2 regions of the Paenibacillus sp. MB22_1 genome follow, and region 1 is predicted to be linked to the other one. Evidence: a T-box and tRNA genes for the amino acid it is inferred to sense, from the RefSeq annotation. Region 1 holds a T-box; the other holds one or more tRNA genes.
What was found. The T-box of region 1 lies ahead of tyrS (tyrosine--tRNA ligase). A T-box ahead of a tRNA ligase gene usually reads a tRNA of that ligase, here a tRNA-Tyr.
Positions count from the first base shown of each region.

Region 2: it has a tRNA-Tyr gene. The T-box ahead of tyrS (tyrosine--tRNA ligase) is inferred to sense a tRNA for this amino acid. The anticodon was not compared.

Region 1 covers NZ_JBLADV010000001.1:785,235-801,307, forward strand. Annotated here, with positions in the region: gene ACL02P_RS03520 (hypothetical protein) at 1-161, shown strand, start outside; gene ACL02P_RS03525 (NADAR family protein) at 752-1,309, shown strand; gene ACL02P_RS03530 (transglycosylase domain-containing protein) at 1,709-4,828, opposite strand; T-box leader at 5,000-5,268, shown strand; gene tyrS (tyrosine--tRNA ligase) at 5,338-6,591, shown strand; gene ACL02P_RS03540 (HIT family protein) at 6,707-6,919, shown strand; gene rpsD (30S ribosomal protein S4) at 7,033-7,632, opposite strand; gene ACL02P_RS03550 (sensor domain-containing diguanylate cyclase) at 8,101-10,095, shown strand; gene ACL02P_RS03555 (hypothetical protein) at 10,280-11,152, shown strand; gene ACL02P_RS03560 (aminopeptidase) at 11,310-12,425, shown strand; gene ACL02P_RS03565 (HPr family phosphocarrier protein) at 12,508-12,753, shown strand; gene ACL02P_RS03570 (YlaN family protein) at 12,936-13,226, shown strand; gene cax (calcium/proton exchanger) at 13,308-14,378, opposite strand; gene ACL02P_RS03580 (Asp23/Gls24 family envelope stress response protein) at 14,517-14,879, shown strand; gene ltrA (group II intron reverse transcriptase/maturase) at 15,557-16,073, shown strand, end outside.
Region 2 covers NZ_JBLADV010000002.1:365,502-381,574, reverse strand. Annotated here, with positions in the region: rRNA gene ACL02P_RS13500 (23S ribosomal RNA) at 1-1,123, shown strand, start outside; tRNA gene ACL02P_RS13495 (tRNA-Asn) at 1,191-1,263, shown strand; tRNA gene ACL02P_RS13490 (tRNA-Ser) at 1,330-1,421, shown strand; tRNA gene ACL02P_RS13485 (tRNA-Glu) at 1,440-1,511, shown strand; tRNA gene ACL02P_RS13480 (tRNA-Val) at 1,602-1,677, shown strand; tRNA gene ACL02P_RS13475 (tRNA-Met) at 1,766-1,839, shown strand; tRNA gene ACL02P_RS13470 (tRNA-Asp) at 1,875-1,951, shown strand; tRNA gene ACL02P_RS13465 (tRNA-Phe) at 1,967-2,042, shown strand; tRNA gene ACL02P_RS13460 (tRNA-Thr) at 2,063-2,139, shown strand; tRNA gene ACL02P_RS13455 (tRNA-Tyr) at 2,143-2,228, shown strand; tRNA gene ACL02P_RS13450 (tRNA-Trp) at 2,236-2,309, shown strand; tRNA gene ACL02P_RS13445 (tRNA-His) at 2,340-2,415, shown strand; tRNA gene ACL02P_RS13440 (tRNA-Gln) at 2,437-2,508, shown strand; tRNA gene ACL02P_RS13435 (tRNA-Gly) at 2,514-2,588, shown strand; tRNA gene ACL02P_RS13430 (tRNA-Cys) at 2,600-2,673, shown strand; tRNA gene ACL02P_RS13425 (tRNA-Leu) at 2,684-2,769, shown strand; tRNA gene ACL02P_RS13420 (tRNA-Leu) at 2,793-2,876, shown strand; gene ACL02P_RS13415 (ArsR/SmtB family transcription factor) at 2,996-3,361, opposite strand; gene ACL02P_RS13410 (hypothetical protein) at 3,433-3,729, opposite strand; gene ACL02P_RS13405 (IS5 family transposase) at 3,999-5,588, shown strand; gene ACL02P_RS13400 (spore germination protein) at 6,118-7,791, shown strand; gene ACL02P_RS13395 (spore germination protein) at 7,816-8,919, shown strand; gene ACL02P_RS13390 (Ger(x)C family spore germination protein) at 8,912-10,105, shown strand; gene ACL02P_RS13385 (hypothetical protein) at 10,084-10,479, opposite strand; gene ACL02P_RS13380 (GntR family transcriptional regulator) at 10,714-11,964, shown strand; gene ACL02P_RS13375 (carbohydrate ABC transporter permease) at 12,156-13,145, shown strand; gene ACL02P_RS13370 (carbohydrate ABC transporter permease) at 13,123-14,046, shown strand; gene ACL02P_RS13365 (extracellular solute-binding protein) at 14,191-15,660, shown strand; gene ACL02P_RS13360 (alpha-mannosidase) at 15,685-16,073, shown strand, end outside.

The DNA.
Region 1 (16,073 bases):
ATGAAACCCGTATCAATCCAAGTGTGGAGGGCTATTTTGAGGAATTATTCCGTTATGTTGAAGGCTTTATATCCCGTTATCAAAAGAGCATTCATACCATTAATCTGGATTATACGATTCCGCCGAAAATTTTTAAGAGCATAGTAGAGGGTAATCATTAAAGATTTCATAAAATAGCTAAGACACTTTTTCATGGTAAGCCTTGATACGGAGAATTATCCAAAGTGGGTGATGCAAATATTCACCTATACATGAGGAAAGTGATGATCATAGTGAGCCATCAGAACGATTGGCGCATAAGAAACCAAGCAAAGTACTTATTGGGTAAGAAGATGGTATTTCAAAATTACCTACTTATGAATCAATCATGGGATCATGACCATTGTGAGTTTTGTTGGAAAAAAATTCCCTGAGGAATGTGATAAAGGTTACGCAACGGAAGACAAATACTATTGGGTTTGTCCAAGCTGTTTCGAAGATTTTAAAGATATGTTCAATTGGAAAATTGAATCAGAATAGGGGCACGAAGGCTGACAACCATCGATATTCACCCCAGTACATTCTTTGCCGGAGAGATGAGGTGAAGACAGGGATGACATCCAAAGGATTGCACAGGAAATGTTAAAAAAGGCGGAGTCCATCCGAAATGAGTTGTTGAAAGTCCGTGCGGATCAGAAAGTGATCCGATTTTACGAAACAAATCGTCCCTATGGACAATTTACCAACTTTGCTCTTTATCCAATTGAGATAAATGATAAGGTCTGGCCAACGTCGGAGCATTATTTTTCAGGCACAGAAGTTTGCGGGGAGTGAACATGAGGAAGCGATTAGACAAGCGGAAACCCCTTTTCAAGCTGCACAGATGGGGAGAGATCGATCCCGGCCGCTTCTAAGTGATTGGGAGCAAGTGAAGTTGAAAATCATGCGACAAGCAGTGGAGGCGAAATTCCAACAGCATCCTGAACTGAGGGGATTGCTAGTATCTACGGGAGATTGCTTGCTAATTGAACATACGAGGAATGACCGCTTTTGGGGTGACAACGGCGATGGGTCTGGGGCAAATTGGCTCGGCAAAATCCTGATGGAAACTCGCGAAAAATTATCCGGCTCAGAAGAAGCATTGTTTATATTACCTCCTTGGGTGGCTTTTCCGGAAGAGGATCCAACCAGCTTATTTTGGCGAATGGGGAAGGGGGAAAGTTATCTGGATGAGTACTGGCAGTGGAAGGAGAAGTTAACGGACTTGGCGAAAGAGCAGTACGATGCTTACTTTATTCCTCCATTAGGTTGGGAAGAGCGAGAAGTCTAGGAGGTGTTCCCTTGTTTCCCACAAATAATAAAGGATTGTTATTATCCCAATTTGTCGTGTGGAATGGGGGTGTGAGTATTTCGCCGAAACGGAAATATATATGAAAAATCGAATATATTCGCTCAAATATGGCGGATTTGGCCCATTCTATATGAAATTTCATATATAATCGCTCCCTTGAAGCCCGAACTTTGAGATTTTATGTGAAAAATCGAATATATTTCCACCAAATGGGTAGTTTGCAGCGAATTATGTTCGAAAAATCATATATATTTATACGGACAGCCTTAAGGAAACATCGTTTCACGGTTCGATGAAATAGGAGCACCCACGAGCACAAGATCACACAAGAAAGAGCAGCACCCAAAAAGCAGCAGGCCCACACCTGCTGCTTTTATATTACTTACTATACTGCACCGGCGCCGACGGCGGGGATTCGCCCAGCACGTTGACGGCGGTGACCTGGATCCAGACGGAGCTGGAGTCGGTCTTGAACGAGAAGTGCGGGTCCGAGGTGGAAGCGACCTTCGTGTAGGTGCCGCCTTGGGCATCGGACACGTAGACGTTGTAGCTCGTCACCAGGTCGAGAGCACCGTTCGCGTCCCAGCTCACCGTGAATCCGCGGTCGTCCTTCTTCACGCTCACGTTAGCTGGTGATGCAGGAAGCGGACCGTTGTTGCCATTGTCGCCGATGATGCCGCCGTCGTTACCGCCCGGCGTCTCGTTTTGCGTATCCGGCGTCGAGCCGCCGCCCGGGAATACGCCGCCGCCAAAGACGTTGACGATCGCACTTGGCGCCGATTCCTTGCCGGCCACGTCAACGGCCGTGACGTAGTACGCGGTGGTGAAGCCAACGGATCGATCGTCTGTAATGACCGCCGGATCTCCAACCAGCGCTGCTTTCCCGGTATACTGGAACGTCACGCCGTCGTCTGCACGGTACAACCGGTAGCCGACCACGTCTTTTTCCGTATTTTCGCTAAACGTAATCGTAGCTGCTCCGCTGCCTGCAGACAAGGCGACATTCGCCGGAGGCGCAGGCGCCTGACCGTCATCGACGCGAGGATCTGGTTTGTAAGGCGCATCTTCCCCGGCATCCTTCGGCAGGTAGAAGCTCAGCGGTTTGTGGCTGCCGGACATTCCGGCGAACGCCTGCTCCAGCTGTTCCTTGAGCACTTCGATCGGCGTTTCGCGCTTCACCACAACCTTCTCACGCAGCATATCCGAAGGCGTCGTTTCGAGCGGCACGTAGTTGATGCCTTCGTACGTCACGTACTTAGCTCGAATCAGCACGTCGTCCGGTTCGGTTGGTACGTATTTAGCATTAAAAATATCCGTAACCAGCTTCCCGGCCTGTTGCGTCAACTGCGTTGGCAACTTCCCGCTATAGCCGGATACTGTTTTCGTTACGATACCGTCCGGTTTCGTGAACGCTTTGGTCGCAAACAATTCCGGTCTGCTCTCGGTGACTTCGTTCATAACGAGCGCCCAAATTTTGCGCGCCCGGGATTTACCGGCTTCCGACAACGTGTTCACCGGTTCGCGATACCCGATCCATACTCCCAGTGTGACGTCCGGCGAGTAACCCATAAACCAGACGTCGGCGTAGTTTTGCGTTGTTCCGGTCTTGCCGACAACCGGGATTTTGCCATATTTCTTGAAGTCGCTTTTGATCGATTTACCGGTGCCGTCCGTAATGACGGTGCGAAGCATATCGGTCATCAGGTAAGCCGTTTGCTCGGAGAAGACCCGCTGCGGCTTAACCTCATGCTTGTAGACGATGTTACCTTTCGCATCGGTAATCTTCTCGATCATATAAGCGTCGGTAAACTGCCCTCCGTTGGCGATGGCACTGTACGCATTGGTCAGTTCTTCAACGGTGACACCGTATTTCAAGCCGCCAAGCACGCCGGTTTGCGCGTTGTAGTCTTCATCTTCCAACGTAGTGATGCCCAGCTTCTTGGCAAAGTCCCAAGCTTTGTCGATGCCAACGATATTGTTAAACACCTTAAGCGCGGGGATATTCCGCGACTCATTCAAAGCTGTCCGCGCGGTCACAAGCCCTTTATAGCCGCCGCTGGAGTTTACAGGAATGTGGAAGCCTTTTTGGTAGTCCTTCAAAATAATCGGCGAATCATCAATGATCGAGGCAGGCTGAACTAACCCGGCTTCGAGGGCCGGCAAATAAGCGGCGATAGGCTTCATCGTAGAACCCGGCTGCCGTTTCATTTGCGTCGCATAGTTCATTTGCTCCGTGTAGAAGTCGCGCCCTTCGATCATGCCGAGGATCGCGCCGGTCTTGTTGTCGATCATCATCGAGGCGACCTGCTCCAGGCCCTTCTTCTCACTGTACGGAGAGAAATTGTCCGCGTTCTCCGATACCTTGTGCATGGCGTTGTAGACCTTCTTGTCGATGGTCGTGTACACCCGGTATCCCCCGGTCAGCAGCTCCTGCCGAGCTTCCTCGAGGATGGCCGAGTTGGCGGCAACCTCCTCTTTGGTCATCTCCGGATTGTTGAGCATCGCAAGGACGATCGCGCCTTGCCGTTCCGTCTCCAGCATCAGATACGGGTAGGTGTCATAAGCCTTCTTCGTTGGCTTGGCCAGCGATCCTTTAATATCGAAAGCCATCGCTTCTTCATATTGCGCTTGCGTAATTTTGTTCTCCTCAAGCATGCGCTGCAGCACCAGCTGCTGGCGTTTGACCGCCCGCCCGAATGCCTCCTCGTTAAATTCCCCTTTCCCGTTAAAAGCGGAATAGGTGGAGGGAAGCTGAGGCAGACCAGCCAAATAGGCCGCTTGCGCGATATTCAAATCCGACAGATTGCTGACGTTAAAGAGACCTTTGGCTGCGGCTTTGATGCCGTAAACCTGGTACCCATTCGAACCGTTGCCGAAGGGAACCTTATTCAAATAAGCCGTAATGATTTCTTCCTTGGATAAAAAACGCTCCAGCCGAAGTGCCAGCAGCATTTCCTTAACCTTCCGGTCTTCGGTCTTATCCAGGTTCAGGAACACGCGTCGCGCCAGCTGCTGGGTCAGCGTACTGCCGCCGGTCTGCACGTCCTCTTTAAGCACCCGCTGCTTAACCGCTCGCAACGTCCCTTTAAAGTCGATCCCGATGTGTTCCTCAAAGTGGTTGTCTTCGATGGCGATCACAGCATCGAGCACGATTTGCGGGATTTCCTTATAGGTGACAGGACGGCGATCCTCTTCCGAGCGAAGCTGGCCAATCGGCTGGCCGTCACGGAAATAGGCGAAACCTGTCATTTCATTATGATTGATTTTTGCTTGAATGTCGGCACGCGACCGTACCGGATCGTCCTTAACGATGGAGGATACGTATCCGAATACGGCTCCACCGGCAAACAGAACGCCGGCAAATCCAAACAGAACGAGCCAACCCACAATCGCCCAGGCTAATCTGCCTTTTTTGCGCTTCCGGGCGGGTTTTGAGTTTTTTTCGCTCCGGTTATTGCGCCGCAGCTTGCCGGAGTTCTTGTCGTTCTCATGATCCATGCATGATCCTCCTTTATAAACAGCAACATTATAGCATAAAAAAGGGGATTTGGATGTTTTTTCAGCGTATTTTGGCGTGTGATGGAGCCTAGTTCCTGCTCATGACCTAGCTTTCGTAGATTTGACTTTGGGAATGCATCTGTGTTATATAATATTTTAAATTGCAAATCGTCAAAGGCTTAGAAAGACTCAGTAGAAGGCGGAATCCCGTCGCTCAGAGAATCGGTGGTTGCTGCGAACCGAATGGGCGGATCCCTTTTGAATTACCGTCTGGAGCCGTCCGGGGGAACGCGCGTAGAATGCGCCAGTAGTCCGGTACCGGGAAATCCCGTTATGTGAATGAAGTGAAAACCGTCATCGGTTCGTCTGGCAATCCGCCGCAGGATCCGCAAACGGTTTTAATTAGGGTGGTAACGCGAGTGCTCCTTCTCGTCCCTTGGGATGGGAAGGAGCTTTTTTGCGTTCCGTTTTCTAAGCAGGACTAACGAATATGGAGGGAAAGAAGAGCAATGAAATGGGAAGAATTAAGCGCGGCCCAGCAAGCCGAGGTGGAACGCCAACTTCAGGTGATTTCCCGCGGTGTTGTGGAGATCGTGCCGGAGGATGAGCTGAAGCAAAAAGTGATCAAGTCGGTTGTGACCGGCAAGCCGCTGAAAGTTAAACTGGGGCTGGACCCTTCCGCGCCGGACATTCATATCGGCCATACGGTGGTTATGCAGAAGCTGCGGCAGTTTCAGGAGCTCGGCCATCAGGTGCAGCTGATCATCGGCGACTTTACGGGGCGGATCGGCGATCCGACCGGCAAATCGGAAACCCGCAAACAATTAACCGAAGAAGACGTACAACGGAATGCGGAAACGTACCGCCAGCAAATCTTTAAAATTCTGGACCCGGAAAAAACGCAAGTTAACTTTAACTCGGAATGGCTGGCACCGATGACGTTTGCCGACGTCGTGAAGCTGTCCGCGAAGGTGACCGTGGCACGTATGCTGGAACGCGACGATTTTACGAAGAGGTATACAAGCGGTCAGCCGATTAGCATCCACGAGTTTTTCTACCCGCTGATGCAAGGCATGGATTCGGTGGCGCTGGAAAGCGATATCGAGCTGGGGGGAACGGACCAGAAGTTTAACTTGCTCATGGGCCGGACCTTGCAGAAGGAATATGGCAAAGACACGCAAGTCGCGATCATGACCCCAATCATCGAAGGCTTGGACGGCGTGCAGAAGATGAGTAAAAGCCTTGGCAACTACATCGGCATCGATGAAGCGCCAAACGAAATCTACGGTAAAGCGATGTCTGTGCCGGACGAGCTGATGACGAAGTATTTTGAGCTGGTGACTGACCTGTCCCTCGAAGAATTGGCTGAACTCACCGAAGGCCTCAAATCGGGAGCCGTGCATCCGCGCGACGCCAAGATGAAACTGGCCCATACGCTCGTCCGGATGTACCATGGTCAAGAAGCTGCCGATGCAGCGCAGGAGCATTTCGTAACGGTGTTCCAGCAACGTGCGCTGCCGGAGGATATCGAGGAGAAAGAAATTCCTGCCGCTGAGCTGGTCAATGGGAAAATCCGTCTGATCAAGTTGCTGACGTTGCTAGGGTTCGCCGCATCAAATGGGGAGGCAAGACGCAGCATCCAGCAGGGTGCGGTTAAGCTGAACGAAGAGAAGATCAGCGACCCGAATGCGGAAGTAGAGCTGGCGGGCGGAGAGATCATCCAGGTCGGTAAACGCAAATTCGCCAAGTTGTCGGTAAAATAAGAGGAATGGACTATATAAAGATCCCTCGCCAATTTTTGCATATAATCATGCATAATCAGCTAAAAGAGGAACAGAACTTTACTGTTCCTCTTTTAGTCAGAGAAAGGGTCTAATGATGGTTGATTGTATACTTTGCAATGTATTAGAAACCCGAGAAGCTGTGGTTCTACACGAGTCAATACATGTTCTGTGTATTTTCGATCTATATCCGGCTACCAAGGGGCATTTATTGATTTTTCCGAAGCAGCATATTGAACGCTTGCACCTGATCGAAGATGATCGCTTACAAAATGAGCTGTTCCAAACGTTAGTGACCGTATGTAAGTGACTGGTGGAAAGTCAATTGTGTACGGATTACAGCATTATGACCAAATAGCCAAAGGTAGGCACAAAAAAACCGACCCAAGTTGAGAACAACTTGGGTCGGTTTGCTTCCGAATCTTAACGGTTGTAGAACTCGACGATTTGCTTCTCGTCGATGTCTTGCGACAGCTCGGAACGTTCTGGCAAACGGATGTATTTGCCTTCCAGAGTCGTGTCGTTGAATTCCAGGTAAGCCGGAACATGCGTACGGTTCTCCAGAGCTTCCTTCACGGAAGAGAGACCACGGCTTCTTTCACGAAGGCCGATTACGTCGCCAACGTTTACGCGGTAAGAAGCGATGTCTACTTTCTTGCCGTTAACCGTTACGTGACCGTGGGATACGAGCTGACGTGCACCAGCACGGGAGTTCGCGAAGCCCAGACGGTAAACAAGGTTGTCCAAACGGCTTTCAAGCAAGATCATAAACGTTTCGCCCGCGATACCAGGCATGTGCTGCGCTTTCTCGAACAGGGTGCGGAATTGCTTCTCACCCAAACCGTACATGTGGCGCAGTTTTTGTTTCTCGAGCAATTGTGCTCCGTAGTTACTTACTTTTCTGCGTTGGTTAGGACCGTGTTGCCCCGGAGGGAACGGACGTTTCAAATCTTTGCCAGTGCCGCTCAAGGAAATGCCAAGACGGCGGCTGAGTTTAAATTTAGGACCTGTGTAACGTGCCATTGTATAGGTAGACTCCTTTGTTAGTTAAATTTCGTCTAGGGTTCTACTTGCGCGGGTTTTGTTTGGTTGAGCGAAGGATAGATAATGATACGCTCCCTGACAGGAAAGTTCAGCCGCTGTCCCGTCAGCAACAAAAACCGAGAGGGTGCTCGCATGCGTTACGCCCTAAGTAAGACTCTATCCAGTCTTCATCAACAATATATATTATATGAATTGAGGTTATAAAGTCAATAAGTGATTTTGTAGAGATGGGTGGATTTTTGTCGATAGGGCTTTAGTCCCAAAAAAATACCTTAAACCTTAGGATTTATAATGCAAAACCCTAAGGAAGATAGTAAAATAGAGATATCAGACAAGATCGGATATGGCGGAGATGGACAAGCTTGAACTTCAGGACAAGAGCTTGTCCGTTTAATATTTATCGCAGAAGGGTTACAATTCCAACGCAGCATATAAAGGAGCTTTTTTATGGCCGATCAATCCTTGGGTCAGCCGATGCTGAACCTGAATAACGCTTCCGGCCTGCCGCGGCTTGATGATGTCAACGATTATACCGATTGGCTGCGGCAGCTAGATATTAACGCCCACGATTTTCCCTACATCGATTCCATATTACAACAGGGATTTGCGGAATGGCGCAAACAGATCAGCGATATGCCGGAACTCGGCGAGGCTGATTTCTTCCTTGCCGGCAGCCGCGGCGAGAAGCTGCTTGCCGATTCGTTGAACCCGCGGCAACCGCTGGAACGTTCCTGGCCTAGCGGAATGGAAGAGGTCATCAAGCAGAGCTTGTATGAGCGCAAAGCCATCGCAGCCCAGAAGGCCGACGGAGTTTATGCGGCTGTACCGGTGTATACACGCATTCATGGCGAGTTGTTTGCGGTGTTTGGCTGTCTCATGCGTGAGAGCTGCACTTCAGAGGCGATCTTGTTAGCCAAGATGGCGGCCCGGCTGTTTCAAACCTGTTTTTATCGTTGCTTTGAGGGAATGTTCATTACGGATTTGGTCCGCATCCAGCAGCAAGCCAAGCGGGAGGAGCAGCGCCGCTCTAAGCTTTTTCAAATGGTGCAGAAGCTTCATGATAAGATCGACGTGGATTCGGTCCTGACCGAGGTGTTCGAGCGGGTGTCCGGCATGTATCCGAATGCCCGTCTGGAGTTGCTTATGTCTCAGGATCATGTAAGTCTCGATCCGCGGGTTAAATCGTTTCAATTGCTTGGACAAGGCGATGAGCTGCTCGTGAGGGCTTTCATGGAGGGCAGAATGCAGGTCAGGGAAACCGTGGATCCGAAGGGAGAAGGCGAAAGAAATTTGGAAATCGCCGTACCTCTCAGTGGCAAACAAGGGGTGTACGGGGTTTTCCACTTGCGCATCCAGCGTGAGGAGATCGATGATGTGGATTTGCAGCTGATCGGCATGCTGGCCGATACGGCCGGCACGGCATTTGAGAACGCGAAGCTGTATGAACAATCGAATTTGCTGATCAACGAGCTGAGGCTGATCAATGAATTAACGAAACGGCTGAATCAAAGTCTGCGGCTCAAGGAAGTTTTCCAATTTGCAACCGAAGAGTTGCTATCGATTTTTCAGGCGGAGTATTGCTGTATTTCCCAATTAAACAATGAGACAGAAACGTTCGAGATTGTGTCCAGCAATGTTCCGGGGCTGTCGAAGGAGCATTTTCCGAAAAACTATGGATTCAGCGGACTGGTATATTCCACGCAGGAGCCGATCATTCTGTCGGACTTTCAAGCCTATGGGAAGGTATCCTCGAGATTTATGGAGGAGACGAACTCCCGCTCGCTGATCACCGCACCTTTGTTCGTCCGGGGAGAAGTGAACGGGGTGATCATGCTGGCGCACCGCAAGACCCGCTTTTTTTCTTATGATAATTACAAGCTGCTTCAGGTCTTATCCTCACACATCGGTCTTGCAATCGCCAACGCGTCGCTGCATGCGGAGGTACGCCGGATGGCCAATCGCGATATGCTGACTGGACTTTACGCCCGCCATTACGTCGATGATGCGATCCAGGAATTCCAGAAGAAAGACACGAACGGTTCCTTAATCATCGTGGATATTGATCAGTTTAAGCAGGTCAACGACACGTACGGGCACCAAACCGGGGATAAAATCCTGAAGCAGGTGTGCGCAATCGTCAAGAGCTCAATCCGCAAGACAGATATCGCCGCCCGCTGGGGAGGCGAAGAACTGGCGGTGTACCTGCCCGGTGCAAGCGCTGAGAACAGCTACCAAATCGCAGAAACGATTCGGCTGCGCGTCGCGATGGATACCGATCCGCCGGTGACCGTCTCATGCGGTATCGCTGAGTGGGTAAAGGGCGATGAGAAGCTTAGCGTGGAGTCGCTTTTCTATGAGGCGGATATGGCGCTGTATAAAGCCAAGAACAACGGGCGGAACCAGACGCAAGTCGGATCCAGAGAGGACGCCCCCTCCTCGTAAATGGTTGCTTTATTGGTATAGAACGCTCTCGACCGGACATATGGACGGCGGGAGCGTTCTTTTTTGGGTTGCCGGTCGAACCTGCGAATAGAGTGACCGTCCCTGTGGCAGGATACTGCTAGAACTAGCAAAAGGAATGATCCGGTGGGGAACCGGGTTTATTTTTTCAGGCGGGGGCTTGCATATGAAGGGGATATCACGGAGAAGGCCAACGTATAAATATCGGTTAGGGAAGATCATCTATGGCCTGCTAGTCACGCTAATCTTGGCGTCGTGCGGGATCAACGAAGCGAGGACGCCGGAGCAGTGGTTTGACTTCACCTGGTCCGGGCTGGCGGGATGTGACACGTTAACCTTTCGCGGCTTAGCTGCCCTGCAGCGCGGAAATGGGCAAGGGCTGGAGGAGAGTTTCAGTTATACGGGACGTCTTCAAGAGCATAGGGAATTAAGTATCCGAGCTGAACCGGTGGGTCAGCGGGCGGGAAACCCTGCAGGCCATCTGCAAACGGCGGGATTAGCAGAGCCGAATGGCTGGGAAGCCAAGCTCCGGTTAGAGCACGGGAACTGGCTGGTGCAATCCGATGACCACAATGCGCTGCTGCAAGGGGTGGTCCGTCTGAACCCGCTGGAACAACTAGAGGAGATTCGAATGGCCGCTAAGAAAACGATCACTTCCGAAAGCGGTGCTGCACGGGGGACGAAGGTGCTTCGGATCGAGATGGATCCAGCCGAAGCTACCATGCGGTTAAAGGATCGCTTGCTGTCGGAAATGGAGCTCACGCGTGAGGCCGGGCTGTCGCAATTAGAACAGGTGCCGGCTTCACAGAAGGAGCAGCTGCGAAACGAGTTGTCGCAGATCTGGACGACGGGCAGCAAGCAGTTAGCGGTCATGCTGAAGCAAATGAAAGCGACCGTCGTCTACCATTTGACGATTGACCGCAAATCGGGATTACCTTCCAGGCTGACCTCGGAGACGACGTTGAATTATTTGTCACCCAAAGGCGTGCCGCAGCGGGAGGTGCTGCGAACCGATAACCGGTTTGAGGGTTATCAGTAGGCGTGAGTGACATCCTAGGTTAGGCTGACTTTCCGACCCTATCGTGCTACAATAGCAGAAGAATTAACCAATGGTTAAACCAATGGGGTGTTTGGACGGCCGGCACGGGTTGTAATACCAAATCCCACAACGAATATTGAGGAGAGTGTGAAGCCAGATGCGAGATCCTAGAATTCAGAAGCTGGCGGAAAACCTGGTTGGTTATTCCGTAAATGTACAACCGGGAGAGAACGTCCTGGTCGAAATGATTGGCGATGAACGTGATTTGCTGAAAGCGGTCGTGGAAGAGGTTGGGAAGAAGGGCGGGAACGCCTTCGTTGAGATTACTGACCGGGCTGTACAACGTGCGCAATTGAAATACGCCACGGAAGACGGCATCAAAACCTGGGCGGAATACGATTTAAAACGGATGCAAATGATGGACTGTTACATCGGCATTCGTGCGGGTTCTAACGTCAACGATCTGTCCGACGTACCCGAAGATAAGATGAAGCTGTACAATTCGCTTTATTCCCACCCTGTACATAGCGAACAACGGGTGAAACGTACGAAATGGGTTGTGCTCCGTTATCCGAACGCCAGCATGGCCCAATTGGCCAATACGAGCACGGAAGCGTTCGAGGATTTCTATTTTGACGTATGTAACCTGGATTATGCCAAAATGGATCGGGCGCAAGATGCCTTGGCTGATCTGATGAACAGAACGGACAAAGTCCGGATCGTTGCTCCGGGCACCGACCTGACCTTCTCGATCAAAGACATTCCGGCGGTCAAGTGCTCCGGTCAAAGGAATATCCCGGATGGCGAAGTCTATACGGCTCCGGTCCGCGATTCCGTAAACGGCACGATCAGCTACAATACGGCTACGCTGTACAACGGAGTTACGTTCGAGAATATCAAATTCCGCTTCGAGAACGGTAAGATCGTTGAAGCTACGAGCAACGACACGAAACGGATGAACGAAATCCTGGATTCGGACGAAGGGGCTAGATATATCGGGGAGTTTGCGATCGGATTCAACCCGTATATTTTGCATCCGATGAAGGACATCTTGTTCGACGAGAAAATTGCGGGCAGCCTTCACTTTACCCCAGGTCAAGCTTATGAGGAAGCCGATAACGGCAACCGTTCCTCGATTCACTGGGATCTTGTGCTGATCCAGCGTCCGGATTACGGCGGCGGAGAAATTTATTTTGACGATGTACTGATCCGTAAGGATGGCATTTTTGTGCTGCCTGAGCTTGAGGGATTGAACCCGGAAAACCTGAAGTAATCAGAAATCCTCCTTGCTAGGAAAGCGGATTCAATGTATGATTGAAGTATGTTATTTCCAATGTTAAAGACGGAGGGATCCTATGGCCACGAACAATGAAGCGGTAGTCGAAATTGCCCAAACAGCAGGCAAGTTCACTTCTTCCATTGTGCTTCAAGCGGACAATAAGTACATCGATGTAAAAAGTATCCTCGGCCTCTTCACCACGCTCGTAAATACGAAGAGCTATGAGCTTCACGTTCACGGACCGGATGCGGAAGAAGCGAAGAAAGCCGTAACCGAAGTGTTTGCGAAACACGGGTTGGACGTCAAAGTTGTTGCCGATTAATGTCAATGAGAAACACTCCCGACTTAGGTCGGGGGTGTTTTTTAATGCCTGCGAACAGCGGTACTCAGCGGTTTTTCATAGATAGGTTAATTTAAGCAGGTTCTTGTATTGGCTTTCGATTTCGTCTAATATTAAGATTAGAGATGAATGGTAGGCGATTTTGGACATAGGGGGGAAGAAGCATGACTTCATCTGAGTTGCAGGAGCAACTAAACCTGAAGGCACTTAATCTTCTGAAAGAAGATGCAGATAAAATTGAGAAGCTGATCGAAGTACAGATGGAGAACTTGGCCACACGTTATTGCCCTCTCTATGAGGAAGTGCTGGATACCCAGATGTATGGATTCTCCAGACAAGTAGATTACGCAATTCGCGTCGGACTTATTCAAGAAACGGTAGGTAAACAAATCCTCAGCAGATTGGAACGTAATTTGGCCTCGCTGTATGAAGCCATGAACAATAGACAACAGTAAGGCATTTGCTGTTGCTGCTAAATAATACAAGCGTATGCTTCGGAAGTTGCCGAAGACATACGCTTGTTTTGTTGTTGAGGGTTATACGAGATAAAACGAAACGCCGAGAATCATATAGACCGCCAGCAGCAGTACCCCTTCAAACCAGTTGGTTTGGCCGTCCTGCGTGATGGATTTGGCGATAAATACCGAGACGCCAATCGCGGCCAACTCGATGACGGTAAATACGATATCCATCGGCTTGCCAAACAGATGGCTGACGAAGATGAGCACAGGAGCCACGAACAAAGCGATCTGCAAGCTAGAGCCGACGGCGATTTCTACGGCTGCCCCGATTTTGTTCTTCATCGCCAGCATGATGGCAGCGCTGTGTTCGGCGGCATTACCAACGATCGCAACGACAAAGGCACCGACGAACAACTCGCTCAGACCGAAATCGGCGGTCAGCGTGTCAAGCGTATGTACCAACCATTCGCTGACGAACGCAACCATAACGGTAGCGATCACCAGATATAAAATCGACTTCCCCTTGGACCAGGCCGGGGCATGTTCATGCGGAAGCTCTTCCGCGTCCTTCTCGCTAATATCTGCCAGATGGTTCTTGTGCGTGATCATGGAGAAGATCAGCCAGAGGATATAGGCGACAATCAGAACGCCGGCAACAACCAAACTGAGCGCGAAACGATCGTCCTCGTGCAGCACGTGGGTTTGCAGGAAGATCGCCGGGACGAACAATGCGATGATCGCTACGATCATCAGCGAGCCGTTCATGCCGGCTAACGTGACGTTATATTTTTGCACCTTGTGCTTTAAGCCTCCCGCAAACAAGCTGAGCCCCAGCACGAGCAGCAGGTTGCCGATGATGGACCCGGTAATACTGGCCTTCACCATGTCGAACAGCCCTTCGCGGACCAGCATGATGGCGATAATCAATTCGGCCGCATTACCGAAGGTGGCATTTAGGAAGCCGCCCAGGCGTTGACCCGCGTAATGCGCCACGCTCTCCGTTGCCCGGCCGAGAAAGCCCGCGACAAGAATGACGGCGATCGCGGAGATGACAAATTCTAACGTTGCTGACCAATGCGCGTAATGCCCCATGGCGCTAAGTGCAAAGAAAATCAGCAACAATGCGGGTGAAATAAACTTTTTCATGGAACACCTCGAGTTAGTCATTTTTTGGCAATAAACTGAATGTAACAATTTTACTCAAAATTAATCGAAAGGTCTACATTTGCTTTAATACGACTTCCGATTTACAATGAAATTAATGAGGTTGAAGGAGGAATGACCATGACCGAACAACTGCAGTTGGATAGCGGGCAAATTCGGATTTCAGATGATGTTGTCGCCAAAATCGCCGGAATGGCTGCTCTAGAGACACCGGGGATTGCCGCGATGTCCGGGGGGCTTTCCGAAGGTTGGGCTAAACGGTTAAGCGGCAAAAATGTGCAAAAGGGCGTCACGGTCGAAGTAGGTCAATTGGAGGCGGCAATCGACCTGCGAATTATCGTGTTATATGAGACCCCCATCCACGAAGTTTGCCGGATGCTTCAGCAAAATGTTCGAGAAGCGGTAGAGAGCATGACAGGACTAAAAATTGTAGAAGTGAATGTAAAAGTCGAGGGCGTGGCGTTTAAGGACGATGAAATCTGATCGCCCCATCCTTGACCTTCTGCAGCATACCTGAGTTTCGCTTTCGGCCTCGAATGACCGGATTGCTGGCATATGCTTAAGCATAAAGAAGACTACGGAGAATCCCTCCGTAGTCTTCTTTTATGTGCGCCCGGCATGGGCGTTATCTATAGGGTTCAAGTCCTGAATGGCGAAGGCAGTAGTAGCCATTAGCTTAAGGCAAGGGTCTCTATCGCGAGGTAGAATCTGAAGGAAGCCGGCGGCAAATCTCCGGCCCGAGGAACACGAACCTCATATGAGGCTGGCATTCGTTGGATGAGGCTGCATGACAAGTCAAAGTCCTTACTGCCGAAGGCGAATGAGAGTAAATGAGGCGGGTAGATGGAGAGGAAGATAACGCTCTTACCCGGGGAGGTCTGCGCGAAACGCGAAGTAAACTTCGTAACCCTGTTCGTGAGAGCAGGCTGAGCGTGCAGAAGTCAGCCGATGTCATAGTACACAGCTTGTCGCGAGGGCTGTGGAAGGACAGAACGTCAAGGAGAATGGAAACCAAGGCGTTCGGGATTATGCAATGAAAGCAGACAATCCGCAAGGACTTATCCGAAGGAGGAAGTGATGAATGCACGGGGGACTTCGGAAGGGCAGAGTGTAATCCCGGCACAAGATGGAGCTTTCATTCACGCAAGGAGAGATCAACCATGATGGAACGGGTCCTGTCACCGGACAACCTTAGAATCGCACTAAAGCGTGTGGAAAAGAACAAAGGGAGCCATGGAGTCGATGGAATGCCCGTCAAAGACCTGAGAAGGCACCTGCAGCTTCATTGGCAAGAAATCCGGCGTTCATTAGAGGAAGGCACCTATGAACCCCAACCGGTCCGAAGGGTCGAAATCCCGAAACCTAATGGCGGAGTGAGGTTGCTAGGTATACCTACGGTGACAGACCGTTTCATCCAGCAAGCGATCGCGCAGGTACTAAGCCCGATCTTCGAGCCGACGTTCTCCGAGCATAGTTATGGATTCCGCCCTAAGCGGAGCACCCATGATGCTGTTCGACAAGCAAAAGAATATGTGAGAGAAGGGTATCGATGGGTCGTCGATTTAGACTTGGAGAAATTCTTTGATCGCGTGAACCATGATCGACTAATGGCAAAGATTGCACAGCGAATCTCGGATAAAGCACTGCTAAAACTGATCCGGAAATACTTGCAATCAG
Region 2 (16,073 bases), on a different contig from region 1:
ACTGTTTAGCAAAAACACAGGTCTGTGCGAAGCCGCAAGGCGAAGTATACGGGCTGACGCCTGCCCGGTGCTGGAAGGTTAAGGGGAGCGGTTAGGGTTTAGCCCGAAGCTGTGAACCGAAGCCCCAGTAAACGGCGGCCGTAACTATAACGGTCCTAAGGTAGCGAAATTCCTTGTCAGGTAAATTCTGACCCGCACGAATGGCGTAACGACTTGGGCGCTGTCTCAACGAGAGATCCGGTGAAATTTTAATACCTGTGAAGATGCAGGTTACCCGCGACAAGACGGAAAGACCCCATGGAGCTTTACTGCAGCTTGATATTGGACTTGGATACGATTTGTACAGGATAGGTGGGAGCCTAGGAAGCCGGAGCGCCAGCTTCGGTGGAGGCGCCGTTGGGATACCACCCTGATCGTATCTAGGTTCTAACCTGGTACCGTAATCCGGTACGGGGACAGTGTCAGGTGGGCAGTTTGACTGGGGCGGTCGCCTCCTAAAGAGTAACGGAGGCGCCCCAAGGTTCCCTCAGAATGGTTGGAAATCATTCGAAGAGTGCAAAGGCAGAAGGGAGCTTGACTGCGAGACTGACAAGTCGAGCAGGGACGAAAGTCGGGCTTAGTGATCCGGTGGTACCGCATGGAAGGGCCATCGCTCAACGGATAAAAGCTACCCTGGGGATAACAGGCTTATCTCCCCCAAGAGTCCACATCGACGGGGAGGTTTGGCACCTCGATGTCGGCTCATCGCATCCTGGGGCTGAAGTAGGTCCCAAGGGTTGGGCTGTTCGCCCATTAAAGCGGTACGCGAGCTGGGTTCAGAACGTCGTGAGACAGTTCGGTCCCTATCTGTCGTGGGCGTAGGAAATTTGAGAGGAGCTGTCCTTAGTACGAGAGGACCGGGATGGACGCACCGCTGGTGTACCAGTTGTTCCGCCAGGAGCACAGCTGGGTAGCTAAGTGCGGACGGGATAAGCGCTGAAAGCATCTAAGCGTGAAGCCCCCCTCAAGATGAGATTTCCCAATTTAGTAAGACCCCTTGAAGACGACAAGGTTGATAGGCCTGAGGTGGAAGTGCCGTAAGGCATGGAGCTGACAGGTACTAATCGGTCGAGGGCTTATCCAAAAAATAAAATGCAAATCTAGTTTCGTATCCAGTTTTCAAGGATTCAACCTTGAAAACTTCATAATGTTCCCTGATAGCTCAGTCGGTAGAGCACTCGACTGTTAATCGAGTTGTCACAGGTTCGAGTCCTGTTCGGGGAGTCAAAGTCCCAGGAAGTAGGTTATACTTCTGAGATACACTTCATAACTTCCTGGGATCCTATATCTGGAGAGGTGTCCGAGTTGGCCGAAGGAGCACGATTGGAAATCGTGTAGGCGTCACAAGCGTCTCGAGGGTTCGAATCCCTCTCTCTCCGCCATTATTATTCTTTCTACATGGCCCGTTGGTCAAGGGGTTAAGACACCTCCCTTTCACGGAGGTAACAGGGGTTCGAATCCCCTACGGGTCATTTCTTCCCTTCATGATTTCAAGTTGATTTTGCTGACTGACTTGATTTCTGAATGGGGGATCTGTTACAATATAACTTGTCCTTTCCCATGGAGGCTTAGCTCAGCTGGGAGAGCATCTGCCTTACAAGCAGAGGGTCGGGGGTTCGATCCCCTCAGCCTCCACCATAAAACTTCACTTTTTGGGGTGAAGTTGAGTCTCTGAAGTATATTCCGATTACTTTTCGGGGACCCCAAAATAAAATAGTATTATTGACGCGGGGTGGAGCAGCCCGGTAGCTCGTCGGGCTCATAACCCGAAGGCCGCAGGTTCAAATCCTGCCCCCGCAATTATCCTCTTTAAGAGGATGCAATCATTCTAGTGTGGAGCCGTGGTGTAGAGGCCTAACATGCCTGCCTGTCACGCAGGAGACCGCGGGTTCGAATCCCGTCGGCTCCGCCATTTAACTTCATATAAGGCTCGGTAGCTCAGTTGGTAGAGCAGAGGACTGAAAATCCTCGTGTCGGCGGTTCGATTCCGTCCCGAGCCACCATTCAACAATGTTGTTGAAGAGCCGGTGTAGCTCAATTGGTAGAGCAACTGACTTGTAATCAGTAGGTTTGGGGGTTCAAGTCCTCTCGCCGGCACCACGTGGAGGCTTAGCGAAGTGGCCAAACGCAGCAGACTGTAAATCTGTTCTCTTACGAGTTCGGTGGTTCGAATCCATCAGCCTCCACCAGTTTCCTAGGGGCATAGTTTAAAGGTAGAACAAAGGTCTCCAAAACCTTTGGTGTGGGTTCAATTCCTGCTGCCCCTGCCACATTTTTTCACTTGATAACTTTATATTATGGCGGTCGTGGCGAAGGGGTTAACGCACCGGATTGTGGCTCCGGCATTCGTGGGTTCAAGTCCCATCGATCGCCCCATTTCTTTCCAATCAAATATAGTGGGGATTAGCCAAGCGGTAAGGCAACGGACTTTGACTCCGTCATGCATAGGTTCGAATCCTATATCCCCAGTTTAAGCGGACGTGGCTCAGCGGTAGAGCATCGCCTTGCCAAGGCGAGGGTCGCGGGTTCGATTCCCGTCGTCCGCTCCATTCTATATTATGGCGCCATAGCCAAGTGGTAAGGCACAGCTCTGCAAAAGCTTTATCCCCAGTTCGAATCTGGGTGGCGCCTCCATTGATACTTCGCGGGAGTGGCGGAATCGGCAGACGCACAGGACTTAAAATCCTGCGGTAGGTGACTACCGTACCAGTTCAAGTCTGGTCTTCCGCACTTTTGATTAAAACTTTATATGTGCCGGTGTGGCGGAATGGCAGACGCGCTCGACTCAAAATCGAGTGGGGAGACCCGTGGAGGTTCGAGTCCTCTCACCGGTACCAACTGTGAAATTAAGCTCTTGGGATCAGGAATCCTAAGGGCTTTTTTATTGTTTAGGAAATTATGCTCGGTGGTGTAATCTGTGTCTACTATTCAGTCTAGCAGCAGAAAGTAGCGTTTTTTAGCCATGGTTGTACTTTATGAAGAGGCGACTTTGCTCGATATGCGTGTCGTCAAGTGAATAATAGACCGTTTTTCCAACCTTGCGCCGCTTAACAATTCTGAGGTTGCGCAAATATCGCAGTTGATGAGAAACGGCCGATTGACCCATTTCGAGGAGCACTGTCAGGTCGTGCACGCAAAGCTCCCTTTTTAGCAAGGCGCTGATGATTTTGACGCGCGTCGGATCGCTGAAAGCCTTAAACCAGTCGGCAAATTGAACCGCTGCTTGGTTATCGATAAGCTCCGCCTTGATAGCTTTTAAATCAACGAGTGTGCCCGAGCAGTTCGTATCACATTCTTTCGCTGTATTTATGGACTGTGTCATGGACTATCCCCTTCTGTAAGGCGTTTGCATCATTTTATCAAAAAAAGATTGGTTAAACGAAATTATTACAATTAAGCGACTGTTGTCATCACAATAACATATAAGGCTATAACGAGCAAAACGCTGAGCGAAACGGCGAGATACGCATTTTTGTTTTTTTGGAACAAGTAAAATATGGCGGCGATATATCCCAATGCAATAACAATATAAATAAAGATCATCGTATTTAGGCGGAGCTGAAGCTCCGCATTTTCATAACCTTGATGAATCATAGGGATTGCTTGTCCATAAGGAAGGGCCAAAGCATTTAGGTATTCGGGCGCAACCGCATTTGTCAAGTAAAGTCCGGACAGTACAATGACCAGCATCGCGAGCGTTGCTACGGGGTGGAACCATGACAGGAAGCGGCGCCAGGAGTGTACAGGTTTAAACTAACCTGCCACCAGCAATGTGCCGGACCAGATTGCAACCGCAAGAAAATGAAGCGTGTACGTAGGGCTTGCTGAACGAACAAAAAATCCTTATTCCACAAGGGATTTGAGCTACTTTTGTCGAATTTATCTGCAAGGAAAACATAGAAAATTGGCAAAAAACCTTGCAGATGGAGTGAGCGAACGTGTTCGTGCCGAATCGGGATATGGCAGATCTGTTGGAAAATTTCTACTTACCCTTTGGCGGGAAGCTTAATCCTGGGAATCGCTGGGTACAGCTTGCCGCACTCATCCCTTGGGATAAAGTGGAAGAGAAATACTTCCAATCCTTCTCATCGATCGGCATCGGTCAAAAAGCATATTCGGTTCGCATTGCACTCGGTGCCCTCATCATCAAGGAGCGCCTTGGTTTAAGTGATCGGGAGACCACGCTGCAGATCCAGGAAAATCCGTATTTGCAGTTTTTTCTCGGCTACAAGGAGTACGTGGACGCAGAGCCGTTTCATCATTCGCTTATGACGCATTTTCGGGAACGACTCAGCATCGAGATCCTTGCGGAGGTCAATGATTGGATTGCACAAGCGGCATTGAAAGCGGAACAAGAAGAAGCTGCAACATCTAAATCCAAGAAACCATCGAGACGAGACAACGATGACGACGACACCGGCGGTTCTCAGTTGACCATGATGGAGTCAGAGAAAGCTCTCACCATTCCCGAGGAAGTTCATGCCCCGGCTAAGAATCACCGCAACGCGACAAAACGGTTCCATGATTTGCCGCCCGCGTGCGAGCCGACAGCAAACGCCATGAATAAGGGAACCCTCATGCTGGACGCTACATGCGCACCTGCGGACATCAAATATCCAACGGATCTGGGGCTCTTGAATCATGCCCGAGAAATCCTCGAAGATATCATCGATGTGTTGCACCATCCCCATATCGGACAGATGGAAAAACCGCGAACCTACCGCAAGCAAGCCCGAAAAGCGTTCCTGGGCGTCTCCAAACAACGCAAAGCGTCAGGCAAAGTGATTCGAAAAGCCGTTAAGAAGCAACTCGGCTATGTGGGCAGAGATTTGCGAATCATTGAAGAACTCATAAAGCACACGCCGCTTGCGGTACTGTGCAAAAGACAATATCGCTTGCTTCTCGTGATCTCGGAGCTATACCGGCAGCAGCGTGACATGATGGAGAACAAGACGCATACCGTACCGGATCGCATTGTGAGCATCGAACAGCCGCATGTTCGTCCGATCGTCCGCGGCAAAGCCGGCGCTAACGTGGAATTCGGCGCTAAAATCGCCGCCAGTCTGGTTGATGGCTACGCCTGGATCGAAACGGCTGGGTGGGACAGCTTCAACGAGGCGACCACGCTGCAGGATTCGGTGGAAGCGTACAAACAGCGGTTCGGATATTTTCCCGCCGTCATTCTGGCCGACAAGATCTACCGCAATCGCGATAACCTGAACTACTGCAAGGAACGTGGGATTCGTCTTAGCGGACCGAAGCTTGGCAGGCCATCCAAAGAACAACGTGACGCCGATGATCGAAAGCAAGAGAAGCAAGACGCTGCACAGCGCAATGCGATCGAAGGAAAGTTCGGCGAAGGCAAACGCAAGTTGGGTTTGGGCCGAATTTGCGCCCGCGGTGCTCATACAAGTTTAACTGTCATCGCTATCCAGTTTCTGGTTATGAACCTGGAACGGCGACTGCGGGTTCTTTTTTTCTCTTTTTTCAGATTCATTGCGTTCCGTCCGATTTTTTGCATGAAAACTGCAAAGAAAATCACGGTCTAGGCTCATGCGTTGCGAGCAGCTTAAATTGATCTTGTTCAGCAAGCCCTACGTAATGAGCCCTATATTGCCGTACCAGGCGACAAGGTGGTGTTGAATTCCAGCCGAATTTGGCCGATTGCAGTGTTTACCACTTCATCCTGGATTGGGGAAGAAGAGGTCAGCTTGGTATGCGCCGAGGTAATCGTTGGAGAGACAAAGGTAAACATCGTAATAAAGAAAATACTTTTCTCATAAAAATATCGCTCCGATCATGTGTGATAAGTTCAGATTCTTTCGCGAATAATGAAGATGCGAATTAAATATCATTGACATACACCATAGGGCGTGATCTATATATCCCCATATGATCATATATGAATAAGCGTTCGTGTGTAAATTATCCTTTGGAGCCGAGGAAAGCTTAGGGAAGGAATAGTTGATGTAAGGCTCCCCGGCAAACCAGATTCACGTTGCACAGCGTGGAAAGGAAATGAATATATAAACCGTTTTTGGGGAAATTAATCCAAATAAATGATTAAGGTGATCTATCGTGTGGTCGACAATCACAGAATATATCCCCGACTGGCCGACTTTCATGCTGGCCGGGGTTACTCTGCTCATTCCTCTCCTCATTTTTGCGTTGCATCGCTGGTTTCGCTCGATTGTCACGGATAAGCACGGGCGCTCAAGGGAAGGATTAACGACAGACCGTGTTTTTCTGGAAACTCATAATAGTACGGATTCGCAGCTGTCCGGCGAATATGAAATCGATCTTATGCATCTTAAAGAAACGATCGGCCAAAATGACGACGTTCATTTTCGAGAATACGAACTCGCCGGGTTTGGTGCGCGAGCGGTACTGATCTTTGTTGACGGTATGCAAGATGAACAGTTGATTAATAGCCACATTATGCAAGTGCTTATGCTGAAGTCGGATAACAGTGCTCAGCAAGGGATGAAGTTTCCCCCGGAGGAGGGGTTAGTTTCCTACTTCAAACAAAACCTACTGCCGGTTACCGAACTAACGGAAGTCGTTGGCAAACGGGAACTCAGAGAATCGATTCTCGCAGGGTATACGGCTTTAATGGTTGAAGGAATGGCGTGCGCGCTGCTTGTGGGCACCCCCTGCGTTAAATCCAGGGCGATAACGGAGCCAACTTCGGAAGCGCTGCTGCGGGGGCCAAGATTGGGCTTTACCGAAATCCTGAGCGATAATACAGCGATGCTCCGGCTCCAAGGACGGACGGAACAAATGGAAATCAAGAAATACGTTGTCGGCAACGTAATCAAGCGGGATCTTGCGATTGTCTACATGAAAAACATTGTGAATCCGGAGTTGCTGCAGGAAGTGGAGCAACGCATCGCCAAGATCGATCTGGATTACATTGCCGAATCCGGCTATGTCGAGCAACTGATCGAAGACGACATCCTAAGTCCTTTTCAACAGGCGCAAAATACGGAACGTCCGGACCGGGTCATGAGCGCCTTGGTGGAGGGGAGAATCGCCTTACTCCTGGATGGAACCCCCTTTGCGCTCATTGTTCCGGTGACCTTCAGCATGCTGCTGCAGTCCCCGGAAGATTATTACGAACGATGGATGGCAGGGTCACTTTTACGGATGCTGCGTTTTGTTGCGGCATTTATGTCTCTCATAATTCCAGCGATGTATATTTCATTTATTTCTTTTCATCCCGGACTGATTCCGACGGAATTAGCCATTACGATTATCGAGGCACGCCAACGGGTTCCATTTCCGTCGTTGATCGAAGTATTAATCATGGAAGTTTCGATCGAAATTTTGCGGGAAGCGGGGGTTCGGCTGCCCAGGCCCATCGGCTCCGCGATGGGCATCGTCGGCGGTCTGATTATCGGAGAGGCCGCCGTTCAGGCGGGGATCGTTAGTCCGTTTCTGGTCATCGTCGTTTCGGTAACCGCCATCGCTTCCTTTTCGATTCCGATGTACAGTGCAGGAATCACATTGCGTATGTTGCGATTCGTAGGCATGTTTTTTGCAGCAGTACTGGGGATATTCGGTACGATATTGTTTTTTTTGCTGATTTGCAGCCATCTGACCAAGCTGGAAAGCTTCGGTGTGCCATATGTCACGCCCTTTTCGCCGATCCGTATCGGCGACTGGAAGGACTTGTTCGTCCGTGCGCCCTTGACATTAATGAAACGCAGACCCGAATTGTTGAAGACGGTCCGCAAACAACGCAGATCTTAAACCGAAAAGCCAGGAGGGGATCACTTGTTTATTCGTACCAACGACAAAATCACCTCATCGCAAGCGGTCATCTTTATGACCAACAGTGTTCTGGGAGCTGGCATTCTAACGTTGCCCCGGGATGTGACCGAAAAAATGCGTACCCCGGATTCCTGGCTGTCTGTATTGCTGGGAGGCGTCGTTGTGATGCTCGCGGTGCTGCTCATGGTCAAATTAAGCCAGCAGTTTCCGGGAAGCACGATTTTTGAGTTTTCTCAAAAAATTGTCGGGAAAGTGATGGGCAGTATAATGTCCCTCCTGATCACCGTTTATTTTCTGGTGTTGGCCGGATTTGAGATTCGCGCTCTGGCAGAGGTGGATATCTTTTTATTGCTGGAAGGTACCCCCATATGGGCTGTCATTATTCCGTTCATCTGGACGGCGGCCTATTTGATTTCTGGAGGAATCAACAGCATTGCCCGCTTGTGTCAAATTATTTTTCCTGTGAGTATCCTGATTTTGCTGCTTAGCTTATTTTTCAGCATGAGGATGTTTGATATCAATCACTTGCGGCCTTTTCTCGGTGAAGGATTGCCTCCGGTGTTCAATGGCTTGAAATCGACAATGCTTATTTTTGCGGGCGGTGAAGTCGTTTTGTATTTAGTTGGCCATATGGAGCACCCCGAGAAAGCGGTTAAGGCGATATTGGCTGGCTTGAGTATTCCGTTCGTTCTTTATTTTTGCGCCACCGTGATCGTCGTGGGAAGCATGTCGGTTGACGCCGTTCTAAGAAGCACCTGGCCGACGCTTGATCTTTTGCGAAGCTTTGAAGTCACCGGTTTGTTTTTTGAACGACTTGAATTTCCGTTTTTGGTCATCTGGTTAATGCAGATGTTTTGCAATTTCACTATCTTTTTCTTTACGACGGTCTTGGGCGTATCGAAAATAATGCGCATAAAATTCCCAACCGCGCTCTTTGCACTGATGCCGGTGGTTTTTATCGTCGCTCTTGTTCCCAAAAACATGAACGACTTATTTACGCTTGGCAGCGCCGTCGGAAACACCAGCATGATAATTTTCGCTTTAGTTACGATTCCGTTATCAACCGTATACCTAATTCGGAAGAAGGGACTCAAACCGAATGCGTAAGCGCCGTATTTTGTCGCTGTTTCTTGCCGCTGGCCTGCTTGCGTTGCAAACAGGTTGTTGGAGCAGTAAAGAAATTGAAGATTTAAGCTTGTATATCGGATTGGCCTTGGATGCGGGAGAACCGACGACCGTTGAACGGGAGCTGGAGAAACAAGGAGGAAATTATCCTAAGCGAAATCTGATTACGGCTACGATCCAGATCGTTCCGATGGGAAACTTCAGCAGCGACAAACAATCAGGGGGTCAAGGGAGGAAAAGCGAATTTCTGAATATGTCGGAAACCGGGGATTCTCTGTTTGAAATCATGCGGCAGTATTCGCTTCGCCTGAAGCGGGCGGTCATCGGCCAGCATTTGAAGGTGATCGTCGTATCTACTGAGTTGGTTCGTCAGCAGAGCATCGACAAACTGATGGATTTCGTGCTTCGCGATAACGATACACGCCCTAGCTGCATCGTATTATTGAGCAAAGGGAAGGCGAGAAAAACGCTGGAAATGACGCATTCCGGAGATCCCCCCGCTTTCAAGCTGAGGGACATGCTGCAAGAACGTTTTAGGACCGGCAAAATTATGAATGAGGTGAATCTGACCGAGTTGAATGAGAGGTTGGGCACCAAGCAGAGCTTTCTCCTGCAGGAGGTGTCTAAGTACGGTGGGGAAACGAAATTTACGGGAGCGGGGATAATCAAAGGGTCGACCGGCAAATGGATCGGCACATTGGATCAAACGGACGTGGAGAGCATTGCTTGGATTCAAGGCGATGTTGAAGGTGGGGTGATCAAAAGCTATGATTGGCGAAATGAAACGATCACTTACGAGGTTGAAGACGAGAAGACGCAAATCACCCCCCGGATCGAGGAAGGGCGGCTTTCGTTTCATGTCAAGATTGAATCGGAAGGGCGGTTAATCGAAAACTGGGATCTTGAGGAAGACCCCTCCAAAACCGAATTTTTGGAGAAAGCAAAGAAGATCTTCGAAAAAAGGCTAAACCAAATGCTCGAGACGACGATGCATAAAATGCAGTCAGAATATAAAACCGATGTGGCTGGGTTCGGCAACCGGTTGAGGATCACGCACCCTAAATACTGGAAGGAAGTCGAAAGCCATTGGGACGACGTTTTTAGCCGTACGCCGGTGACCTTTGACATCGACTTTACGATTACGGATTACGGTGCATCCAAGAAATGAACGACATCCTCGACAGCCCAAAGCAGGGCCAAAGGATCGATTGAATCCCCAACCGATTCTTTGGCCCTGCGATGTTGATTGTATCGGAAATTGTCGCCTTCGCTGAAGGTGTAGGTCACTTCTACGGAGCTGAATTCACCCGCAACGTCGCTGCTGACCATCCGAGATAAGCGTTCCCGGTGGAGACTTTGTAACGTCGGCACATCCAGCTGTTTTACTTTCCCGAAGTTTGGAAGCGCTTGTAATTTAGGCCAGCTGATCGTATTCTTGGACGCGGTTTCCACTGAGGATTGTGCCGATGCAGAGGTGGTACCTAAGGATAAGGACATGGTGCAGAATAAAATGAGACAAGTCATCGTTATTTTGCGAAACAAATGCGTTCACCTCGTATCCTCATATTAGGGCTCGTAGACAGGTTCCTTGAAGCGCTGAATCACAAATCCCCTCCTTTTTTTACGAAAGTGTAAAGAAAACGATAGAACGTGTATAATATGTTTAATATATCCAATAGTCAATGTCAAGCGAGTGAATGACTTGAAATAGATTGACGAAATGCTATAAATGATATAATGTAAATATATGGGGAGAAATAAGATAGGAGAAGTCTTATGCAAAACGAACGTAAACCGTTATATATGCAGATTCAACAGCACTTCAAAGAAATGATCCTGCAGGGCAAACTGCGGGAGAACGATAAGATCCCCTCGGAAAAAGAGTTAATGGAACAGTTCGACGTCAGCCGAATTACGGTAGCCAATGCCTTGATGCAGCTGGCGAAGGACGGCTGGATCTACCGGATCCCCGGGCGGGGAAGCTTCGTCAGCGAAGGCATCGGTGAGCTGCTGCAACGCCATCAAGGCTCTCTGGCGGAGGGGGGATCATGGCCCGTGCTGGACGGAAATGCGGGGGCGCCGGTCCATCATCTCGGAGCGTTAAACGGAGGGGTAGCTGACCCTTCGCTGGGAGGGATCGAAGCCGCATCCCATATTCCGGGGCGCACCACGATCGGGCTAATTATGCCGATGCTGGTAGACTATTTTGCCATTCGGCTGCTTCAAGGAATTAATAACATCCTTGAAGACAGTCCATACAGCCTGCAGATCGTCTTGACGTACAATTCCATTGACCGGGAGAAGGAAGCGATCAACGATCTGATTCGCAAAGGGGCCGCCGGGCTGATTATTTTCCCAAGTGATGCGGAAACGTACAATGAGGAAATTTTAGCCCTGAAGATGCGAGGTTACCCGTTTGTGCTCCTCGATCGGTATTTGCCGGGAGTAGCTACGAACTTGTCGCGCAGCGACGGCTTAATCGGCGGACAGCTTGCCGTTGACTATTTGTGGGGCCTGGGGCATCGCGACATCGCCATTTGCTCCGATTCGCCGTTGCCTACAATTACAGTGGAGGAACGGATTAACGGATATATGGAGGCGCTCAAACAGAAGGGAGCGATGATTAATCCGGCACTGATCCTCACCGATTTCAATGTGGATTACAGCGAGATCGACAAGAAGCACCCCTTGTACCGGTTTATCAAGAACCAGATTGCTACCGCTTATATCACACTGAACGGACGGCTTGGCCTGCACATCTACTCAATATGTAAAGAATTAGGGCTTCGGGTGCCGGAGGACATCTCGATCCTGACGTTTGATGATCCTTCGCCGGGGCTGCATGAATGGGGATTCTTCTCGCATATTTCGCAATCGGAAATCGAGATGGGAGAAGCCGCAGCCCGGATTTTGCGGGACATTCTCGAGAAGCCTGAGCTTAAGGATGCGGGGTATACTAAAGTCATCCTGGAGCCAAAATTAATTGAAAGTCAATCTACGGGACCCCTTGCAAAACGAGTAAAGTAAGTAGATTGACAGGGCACCTGCTTGCCCTTGCAAGCTAGGTGTCTTTTTTTATGCTAAATTAGCAATAAATGATATATCTAATTCTTGACATAAATGACATAGTAAAATATAGTTAATATTACAAATAGATAATACAACTTAGAACAAAAGCTTTATCAGTGCACTTCACAGTAAGGAGGGTTGCTTGGACGATGGAAACCGCGGGATTACAGAAGCGAAAAGCAACGCAGCGCAGGTTAGGGAAGCACAAAGATGCTTTGATCGCCGCCGTTATCCTCGTGCCGATGTTTTTGGCATGGTTGGTGGTTTCGGGTTTTCCCACTTTGTTCGGGTTCGTGTTAGGGTTCTTCGAATGGGTGGGGTTGGCAGATACACCTAATTTCATCTGGTTCGATAACTTCATCAGCTTCTTTCAAAACCCGGTGTACACGGATGCATTGTGGAGGTCGATCTGGCTGGGCGGACTGGTCACGGTCATTACGCTGGGAGCAGGCTTTTTTGCTGCACTGCTGATGAACCTGCCGCTGTTCGGCAAAGGGTTTTATCGTTCCATTTGGTACATCCCCGCCATCACGGCAACGGTTGCGACCACGCAAGTATTCAACATTTTTCTGGATTCGAACAATGGGGTCATCAACAACCTGCTGAAAGCGATGGGCAAGGAACCGATCGTATGGCAGTACTCCGTCGGATGGGGCATTTTCTGGATTGTGGTCTATTCAGTCTGGAAAGGGGTAGGCGGTGCAGCCTTAATCTGGTTGGCCGGTCTGCAATCCGTGGATTTGTCCTTGTACGAGGCGGCGGAAATCGATGGTGCGGGACGGTGGCATAAGCTGCGGTATGTCACGTTGCCAGGGTTAAAACCCATCGCGACGTATATCGTCATTACGAACTTGATCGCAGCGATCCAGATTTACGAGCAGGTATTATTCATCACGAACGGCGGGCCTTACGGGCAAACCGAAGTGCTGGTGTTCCGTATTTACCGGGACGGCTTCTGGGACTTCAATTTGGGGATGGCTGGCGCTTCCTCACTGATCATGGCCTTGATCGTTATTGTTGTGACTGTGCTGTACTACAACTGGTCAACGAAATCCGATCGTCGGACAAGCATTCCGATCAAGCCCGTCAAACCCGCGAAAAAGGAGGCGCTCCCACATGCCCAGTCCACTGAACGCTAAAGTTAGCAAACAGTTTAAGCCCGTTCATTTACTGGGACATCTCATTCTTCTTGGCGTTGGGCTCATTTTGCTGTACCCGTTGATCTTTATGGTGCTTGCCGGTTTTTTCACCAAGACGGAATTCTCCTCAACGGTGTTAGGCATCTTCCCGCTTCCTAAAGCGCCAACGCTGGAGAACTTCAAGGCGCTGATCGCTGGGTCCACGGATGCTGCAGTAGCCACTTATATGAAGAACTCGCTGATTCGTACAGCTTACAACACGTTTTGGGCAATTTTGACTTCATTTTTGGCTGGATACGTGTTCGCGCGGCTGCGGTTTAAAGGGCGGGATACGATCTTCCTGATCATGCTTGCCACCCAGATGATTCCCGGGACGCTGGCGATCATTCCGACTTACCTTGAATTTGCCCGCTTCCCGTTTGCCGGGGGAAACGATATCTTTACCGGCGGAACCGGTATTCTGAACTCCTGGTGGGTTTACTTGATCGGTGGGCCTAGCATCAATATTATGGGGACGTTTCTGGTGAAGCAGTCGCTGGAAAAGGTGCCGCTGGAAATCGACGAAGCCGCTATTGTGGATGGGGCCGGGACGATCCGGTTGATCTTCCAGATTCTATTCCCGCTGCAGCTGCCGATTATGGCGTTTATCGCGATCACGACAGCGCTGGGAACGTGGAACGATTTTATTACACCGTTCTTCTATACAACGGACGACAGTTTGCAAACGCTTCCTGCGGCGATCACGCGGATTTCCTCCGTTGGGGCAAGCCCGGGTGCCGTGATCAACTATCCGATGATTATTACCCTGAGCCTTGGCATCACGATTCCTGCGCTGCTGATCTTTGCCTTCTTCCAGAAGTATATTGTGCAGGGCCTGGCGAACACAGGTATCAAAGGTTAGGAAGGCCGGGAACTCATTTCAATGTAGAAGGTGCACTGCGGTCCGTTATGGATCGAACCGATGAAAACAGTTCAACACCCGTATTGAAAACTTGACTTAATGGACACTCACGCTGAATAAAATGACTTTTGGAGGGGTTCAAGCATGTTGTTGAAAAAGATGCATGTCATGTTTCTATCGCTGTTGCTCATCGCCTTGTTAGCAGGTTGCGGATCTGGGGGCGGCAACACAGGTGGCAATCAAGCCGCGAACACCCCGGGAACCAGCCAGAATGGGGCTTCGGGAAATGAAGGTTCGTCGTCAACTGAAGGCGCTACCATTACCGTATTAAATGAAGGAGCCGTAGCGATTGGCGTCGGGGTGCTGAGCGAGCTGCTGGAGAAAAGCAAGGAAAAAACGATCGCCGACGAGACGCTGAATCCCCGGATTACAGAGGAGGATTACAACTATACGCCTGGTCAGCCGCTGAAAAAAGCCGGCGTCTTCCCGTACTATTATCAATCGATTATCAACGAGAAAATGAAAAGCAAAAACATTACGGTCAAAACCGAGGACTGGGGTTGGGGCGAACCGCTGATCCAGAAGCAAACAGCGGGATTCCTGGCGAAAAACATGCCCGACATCATCGTTGGGGAAACACAAATGCCTGGGTTTGCCCAACAGGGATTGCTTGAGCCGTTCCCGGACGACATGGCCCAAGAAATTCGCGAAAAAGTAGCCCCGGCAGCCTGGAAGCCGATGGAGTATGACGGCAAAATTTACGGTTTTGCCTCGCAACCTGGCGTTAGCAGCTTGTTCTGGAACAAGAAGCTGGTGCAGGAGGCAGGCCTGGATCCGGACAAAGCGCCAGCAACCTGGGATGAGCTGTTGGCTAACGTGAAGAAGGTAACGGAAGCAGGCAAAGGGAAGTTCTACGGCGGCGGGGTCTATGCCGGGCCGAATGCCGGCGGGTATTTGCGGTATGGTACCTTGCTTGTTATCAATGGCGGAGGATTTGCGGATGATCAAGGCCAACCTGTCTTTAACTCCGATGCCAACGTAGAAACGGTACAGTTCTTGAAAGAGCTTAACGCCAACCATCCGGCTGGATTGATGGTGAACACTACTGAAGGAACGTATTTCGACGCGTTTAAAAAAGGACAAATCGCATATCTGATCGATGGACCGTGGCGTGCGATCGAGAGCTCGCAAATCGGAATCGATTACGGAATGTCGCAAATTCCGCTGTCCCCGAATGGCAAAGCCGGCAATATCACCATCGGCGCCGCGTTCCATGCCGTACCGAAGGATGCAAAGAACAAGGAAGCTGCATTTGAGTATATCCGCGCGATGTACAGCGAGGAGATCCAACAACTGATCGCCGATACAGGCGTCCGGTCTCCTGTACTGAAATCGGTGGCTGAGACCGATGCATATAAAGAGGCGCATCCGGAAATGTATCAGCACTATCTGGCGATGGCCGGCAATGTGCAAGGGTTGCCAACGTTTAAGAATTCAGACTCCAAGGTATGGCAAATCTTTGGTGAAGCCGTGACGAAAGCGTTAATGACCAAGGAGGATATCAAGTCTATTCTGGATGACGCTCAGAAGAAAGCGGAGGCCTATACCAAGTAAATTATATTGAAAGAGTGATGCAGCATGCCGTATGAAACGAACCACATTATGATCCAAAAGGCAAAGCAAAGGCTTGCCAAACTGCAGGATTACATTTACCGCCCGATTGCCGGGCTTGAGGTTGAAGCTTGGGTAACGAAAGAGCCGGTCCCTTACGCCGAGCGAATGAGCGGCCGGCACATACGGCTTCAGCCCGGGGATAAATGGGGAGAGCTGTGGGATTGCGCCTGGTTTCATTTTCAAGGGACCGTACCGGAAACGGCCGCTGGCCAAAAAGTCGTTCTGTTGATCGATATTAATGGAGAATTATGTCTCGTGGATGAAGCGGGAACCCCGCGACAAGGCTTAACGAACGTTAGCTCCGAATTCGACTACAGCCTAGGTCGGCCTGGTAAGCGGGTGGTGGACGTCAG